3 regions of the Lactobacillus sp. PV012 genome follow, and region 1 is predicted to be linked to each of the others. Evidence: predicted binding sites of a transcription regulator. Region 1 holds the regulator's gene; each other region holds the start of a gene.
What was found. Region 1 encodes HrcA, which represses chaperone genes, less so after heat shock. Its sites were predicted from a motif close to TTAGCACTCNNNNNNNNNGAGTGCTAA; they were not measured.
Positions count from the first base shown of each region.

Region 1 (2,273 bases):
AATTTAACTATTGAAACCCATCTCTTTGGCTTTGATGAAGAAGCATATGGAAAAGAATTAACTGTTGCTTGGTATAAATTTATGCGAGACAATGTCAAATTTGATGGCGTTGAAAATCTAATAAAGCAACTAAAAAGTGACGAAAGAAATATTAAGCAATACTTTAAAGATAAATAATTTTTATATTTTAGCACTTAGCTTGCTTTTTTGCTAATTTATTAGTATCATAATAAATAGTTAGCACAGATAAAACTTGAGTGCTAATAAAGGGGCGATAAAATGTTGACTAAACGGCAAGAGTTAATCTTGAAGATGATTATTCAAGACTTTGCTCAAACAAATGAACCAGTTGGTTCTAAAACCGTGATGACTCAACTGCCAATTAAAGTTTCAAGTGCAACGATTCGCAATGAAATGGCAGTCCTAGAAGAAAAGGGCTTACTTGAAAAAACTCATTCTTCAAGTGGACGTATTCCCTCTAGCGATGGCTATCGCTATTATCTTGATAATTTAGTTGATCCGGTTCAAATACCGACAAAGGTGTATGACAAGATAGGATTACACTTAGATCAACCTTTTAGTCAAGTTAATCAGATTGTACAAGAAGCCGCTAAGATTTTGTCAGATTTGACTAATTATACTGCCTTTGCTGCAGGTCCTGAAACTGATGGTAGGTTGATTACCGGTTTTAGAATTGTACCATTATCTGCACGTCAAGTAATGGCGATTTTAGTTACAGATGATGGCAATGTTAAGAATCAAATTTATTCTTTACCTACTAAGATTAGTGGGCAAGAAATTGAAGAAGCTGTTAGCTTAATTAATAAGCAAGTTGTAGGGAAGCCTGTGACTGCGATTAATCAAGCAATGATGCAAGAAATTGCGCAGCATCTACTTTTAAGAGGCTCATCACCAGAAGTCCTAAAACTTCTTGAAGATGTGATAAAAGATTCACTTAGTGAAGAATTATATGTAGATGGTCAAATTAACTTATTTAATAATTCAGAAAATAAAGATGTTAGACAAATAAAATCTTTATATGAGTTACTTGATAAAAATGATGAAATTTGTAGATTAATTGGTCTTAGTTCTCAAAGTCCTGATTCCCACAGAGTTCAAGTTACTTTAGGAAGTGACTTACCTTCTAGCTTACTAGATAATTACAGTTTATTAACTGCTCATTATACGGTGGGAAAATATGGAAGAGGTACAATTGCTCTTTTAGGTCCGACAAATATGCCTTATTCACAAATGATTGGGTTGCTTGATTCTTTTCGGACAGAATTAGCACAGAAATTACTTGATTATTATGGAAGGCTAAATTAAAGGAGGCTAGCTGTGAGTAAAGAAGAATTTCCTAAAGAAGAAGACTTGAAAAATAAAGTTACTCCAGATGAAGCAGAAGATAAGAAACAAGAAGTAGATTCTAAAAAACAAGCAGAAGATCCAAAAATTTTAGCATTACAAGCTAAGGTGGATGAATTAACTGCTAAAAATCAAAAGCTTGAAGATAGTTATCTTAGAAGTCAAGCAGAAATTCAAAATATGCAAAATCGTTATACTAAAGAACGAGCTCAATTAATAAAATATGAGGCTCAAAATTTAGCTAAAGATGTTTTGCCTGCAGTAGACAACTTAGAAAGAGCATTAGCAGTTAAGGCAGATGATGAAGCTGCTAAGCAACTTCAAAAGGGTGTCCAAATGACTTTAGATGCTTTAGTAAAAGCCTTAAACGATCATGGTATAGAAGAGATTGAAGCCAAAGGAGCTGCTTTTGATCCTACTTTGCATCAAGCAGTTCAAACAGTAGCAGCTGATGATGACCATCCTACTGATCATGTAGTTCAAGTTTTACAAAAAGGGTATAAATATAAAGATCGTACGCTAAGACCAGCTATGGTAGTTGTAGCTCAGTAATGAAAGGAAGCTTATAAGATGTCAAAAGTTATCGGTATTGACTTAGGTACTACTAACTCAGCAGTAGCAGTACTTGAAGGTAACCAACCTAAAATTATTACTAATCCAGAAGGTAACCGTACCACTCCATCCGTTGTTTCATTTAAAGATGGTGAAATTCAGGTAGGGGAAGTAGCAAAGCGTCAAGCAATTACTAATCCTAATACAGTGATTTCAATTAAGAGTCATATGGGTGAAGATGGTTACAAGGTTAAAGTTGGAGACAAGGAATATACTCCACAAGAAATCTCTGCAATGATTTTACAATACATTAAAAAGTTTGCAGAAGACTACTTAGGTGAAGAAGTAACCGATGC
Region 1 is NZ_CP041983.1:669,531-671,803, forward strand. It holds gene ribF (riboflavin biosynthesis protein RibF) at 1-177, shown strand, start outside; gene hrcA (heat-inducible transcriptional repressor HrcA) at 280-1,326, shown strand; gene grpE (nucleotide exchange factor GrpE) at 1,339-1,917, shown strand; gene dnaK (molecular chaperone DnaK) at 1,936-2,273, shown strand, end outside.

Region 2 (2,273 bases), 520 kb from region 1:
TTTGTTATACTTGTCGATCTGATCCCGATAGTAAGCAGCTTTTTCATAATCTTCATTAGATAAAGCTTGTTTTTTGAGATCTTCAGCAGCATTAACACGTTCTGCTAATTTATTACTATCAACATAAGGAATGGTTAGGTTCATTCTTGACCCAGCTTCATCAAGTAAGTCAATTGCCTTATCAGGTAAGAAGCGGTCTTGGATATAACGTGAAGAAAGTTTAACGGCTGCTTCGATTGCTTGATCAGTGTAATTTACATGATGATAATCTTCATAGCGTGGACGAATACCTTGTAAGATCTTAATAGTTTCTTCAATTGAAGGTTCTTTTACCTGAACTGGTTGGAATCTTCTAGCTAAGGCAGAATCTTTTTCAATATTTCTAAATTCTTTGATAGTAGTAGCTCCAATTAATTGAAATTCACCCCGAGCTAAGGCTGGTTTAATAATGTTACCAGCATCCATTCCACCTTCAGAATTACCAGCACCAACAATTTCATGAATTTCGTCAATGAAAAGTATGATGTCGTCTTTTTTTTCTAATTCTTTAATTAATTGTTCCATCCGTTGTTCAAATTGGCCCCGGATTCCGGTTCCTTGAACTAAAGAAACCATATTTAAAGAAATAATGCGTTTATCTTGTAATTTTGCTGGAACAGAGCCGTCAACAATTTGTTGTGCTAGTCCTTCAGCAACAGCCGTTTTACCTACACCAGCTTCACCAATTAAAACTGGATTATTCTTAGTTCTTCGGTTTAGAATTTCAATTACACGAGCGATTTCTTGATCACGACCAATTACAGGATCTATTTTGCCTTTTTTGGCTAATTCGGTGAGATCAGTTCCGTATTGGTCTAAAAGGGAAGGTCTTTTAGGACGACGTCCACCATTACGTCCGCCTGCTCCCATATTTCTTTGGTTAGGATTTTGATTATTACGATTTTGATTTCCAGAAAATGCATTTAAAAATTCATCGAAATCACCAAAAAATTCATTATTCATATTTTTATTAGTTCCTTGCATATTTTTTAATTCTTGATAGCATTGTTGACATAAAGATATATTGCGGCCTTGGCCATTTACGTTTGCATAGAAGCGAATAGTAGCCGGGCGCTCATTACAATTTTCACATAACATGTGCCAGCCTCCTTTTTATTTGTATAATATGTTATTGGTAATTGTAATCGTTAGCACTCTAATTCGTCAAGTGCTAAACTTCAATTTCTTACTTTTCGTAAGAAAAACTTAATAAATTTAAAATGGTGATTGAAAAGATGAAAGAATATGAAGAAATTTTAATAAAATTAGCTGATGGAGAATTAACTGAGTATCGAGTAGAGCCTCAAAAAGCTTTTAGTTTTCAAGAGACCTTACGAAAATTTGGGCGACGTCAGGAAATAACAGGAAAAGCTGAAAGAGGCGGTACAATTTTATATACGAAAATTAAAAGTGAAACTTAATTATTAAAATGAAAACAATTTCAGTGAAGATTCTTGTTTTAAAATTAAAAAAATGATATTCTAATAACAAGAAAGGGGTTACACCCCTAAAACATTAAAGATTCAAAGGAGATTCAAAAATGGAAAAACGTGAATTTCATATTATTGCAGAAACAGGTATCCATGCTCGCCCAGCAACTTTATTAGTTCAAACTGCTTCAAAGTTTGGTTCAGATATTAATTTAGAATACAATGGTAAGACTGTAAACTTGAAGTCTATTATGGGTGTTATGTCACTTGGTGTTGGTCAAGGTGCTGACGTAACTGTTACTGCAGAAGGTGACGATGCTAAGGAAGCAATTGAAGCAATTGCTGATACTATGAAAAAGGAAGGCTTAGCTGACTAATGACGAAAACTTTAAAGGGTATTGCAGCCAGTGATGGAATTGCAGTGGCTCCAGCATATTTGTTGGTAGAACCTGACCTTTCGTTTTCAAAGACTTCAGTGACAGATGTTGATGCTGAAATTGCTCGTTTTAAGAAAGCAGTTGAAGAATCAACTAAGGAACTTGAACAAGTTCGCGATAAAGCTAAAGAAAGTTTAGGTGAGGAAGAAGCACAAGTCTTCGATGCTCACCTTTTATTCTTAAGCGATCCTGAATTTACTGGTGCAATTGAACAAGAAATTAAAAATCAAAAAATTAACGCAGAAGCTGCCTTAGATGAGACCGCTCAAAAATACATCACTATTTTTGAAGGTATGACAGATAATGCTTATATGCAAGAGCGTGCTGCTGATGTGCGTGATGTATCTAAGCGGATCATGGCTCACTT
Region 2 is NZ_CP041983.1:1,190,093-1,192,365, reverse strand. It holds gene FP433_RS05905 (ATP-dependent Clp protease ATP-binding subunit) at 1-1,137, opposite strand, end outside; gene FP433_RS05900 (hypothetical protein) at 1,275-1,460, shown strand; gene FP433_RS05895 (phosphocarrier protein HPr) at 1,580-1,846, shown strand; gene ptsP (phosphoenolpyruvate--protein phosphotransferase) at 1,846-2,273, shown strand, end outside.
Region 2: FP433_RS05905 (ATP-dependent Clp protease ATP-binding subunit) is a predicted target of HrcA. The motif match lies at 1,188-1,214, and genes of this name have one in related genera.

Region 3 (2,273 bases), 470 kb from region 1:
GATTTTCTTCATATTGTTGGTGCAGTCAATGCAATGTTAAATTTTGAAGATTTACGCATTATGCGTGATATGCGTAATTCTGTTAATCGTTTGGTAAATTGTGATACAGCAAATCTCAAAAAGACAGCTAATGCGGCAGCTAAGCAAGTTGAAGATATAGAAGTTTTAGAACAAACAGTTGGATTAGATAGTTTACCTGAAAAATTATCAATTTTGGCTCGTTTTCGATTAGATAATCCAGAACTCTCATTAAAAGAAGTAGCTGCGCAGGTTCCGGATGGACCAATTTCAAAATCGGGAGTTAACCATCGTTTTCAGAAACTTCATTCGATGGCTGAAAAAATTAGAAATGAGTAAAAAAGAGATGCTAGGACTCTAGCATCTCTTTTAATGTATATTTAGACTAGTTTTTCTTGTTTACTAAAATTTCGTCAATTAAACCATAATCTTTTGCTTCTTCAGCAGTAAGATAATTATCACGTTCGGTATCCTTAAGAATTTTATCTAAAGGTTGACCAGTAGTTTCATGTAAAATTTGGTTTAATTTCTTACGACTCTTTAAGATTTCTTCGGCAGCAATTTGGATATCAGTTTGTTGACCTTGAGCACCACCTAATGGTTGGTGAATTAAAACTGTGGAGTTTGGTAAAGCAAAACGTTTACCCTTAGTTCCAGCAGTCAAAAGAATAGATGCCATTGAAGCAGCCATTCCGATTGCAATGGTTGAAACATCTGATTTGATGAAATTCATAGTATCCATAATTGCAAGACCAGAAGTAATTACACCACCTGGTGAGTTAATGTATAATGAAATATCTTTTGTGTTATCTTGCGCATCTAAGAATAAAAGTTGTGCAATGATAGAATTAGCCATTTGGTCATTAATTTCACCACTAAGCATAATAATTCTGTCTTTTAAAAGTCGTGAATAAATATCATAAGCACGTTCTCCACGTGCGGTTTGTTCAATAACTGTAGGTACAAGCATTAAACATAACCTCCTTAAAATTAAAATTAGCACTCTACTGCTTTTAGTGCTAATTAAAACATGTATTTACTATTATGTCAAATAAAGAATTTCAAAACACTTTAAAATTTTTTTAAATACGATAAAATAGAACATAGATCACACAGAGAAACTTGCTGTAATGAAATAAGATAGAGTGTATAGAGGAAGGTTAATTGTGAAGTATATCAAAAAGCAAAGGACAATGGTATTAGGATCATTTTTATCAGCAGCTGCTTTAAGTATGGTTTTACTTTCAAATCCAGTAAAAGCTGATAGTGTATCTTCATCACAAGTGTCCCAAACTACAACAACTCAAACTGATAATAACCAAGATAAAGAACCAACACAAACTGATAATACAAAATCTGAATCTCAAACTAGCCAAAATAATTCAGAAAGTACCTCTCAAGCTACTCAAGATCAGACAACGAATTCTGATAAAAAAGTAGGCGCAGTTCAAGATACTGATCCTGCTAATAATGAAGAAACTACAGATTTAACTAATGAAGACGAAGAAGATATTTATACAAATAACCTTAAATCTGTTCAAAATGCGGTAGCAAAACTAGATAAACAAAATAAAGCTGCTAATAAAGCTATTGAAGCTGCTAAAAAGCAAAAAAAGGTTGCTACATCATCTAAAAATACCCCTAAAAAAACAACTACTGTAAGTAAGCAAGACGAAGTTAAAGACACAACATTTAATCGCCATGTTACTTTTCAAGCAGCAGTTGTAAAAAAGGCTGGTAGTAAAAATTACAATGTTTACAAATCAATTAGTAATACTGGTAAATTAGGTAAAAAAGTTGGTAACGGAATTGATTATGCTAACAATCATATTGAAGCTACAGAAGTTTATCAAGCTACTAAGTACCGTTACTGGTTAATATATGTTGATGGGGTACGTACTGGCTGGGTAAATGAAAACTTTTTTGCTCGTAATAAGATTGAAGTTCCTAAGGTTGTTAGTTTAGTCAAAAATCCAGATACTAGTTTTTATACTCCATATGCACTATCTTATGCGACTGATGAGTATGGAAATGTTGTAGGAAATTGGAATGTTAAAGTATCAACTCAAAATGTAGATACTACTAAGGCTGGTACTAAAAAGGTTACCTATAGCGTTGGTAAAAAAGCAAAAGCTACAGTAACTTTCAAAATTAGAAAAAGTGATAAAGAAGGTATTGCTGAAGCTAATGCTGAAGTAAAACCAGGTACTAATAACTTAAAGAGTTGGCGCACGCACTATGGTCACTCAGAAAAT
Region 3 is NZ_CP041983.1:1,144,048-1,146,320, reverse strand. It holds gene whiA (DNA-binding protein WhiA) at 1-357, shown strand, start outside; gene clpP (ATP-dependent Clp endopeptidase proteolytic subunit ClpP) at 404-988, opposite strand; gene FP433_RS05680 (GW dipeptide domain-containing protein) at 1,185-2,273, shown strand, end outside.
Region 3: clpP (ATP-dependent Clp endopeptidase proteolytic subunit ClpP) is a predicted target of HrcA. The motif match lies at 1,015-1,041, and genes of this name have one in related genera.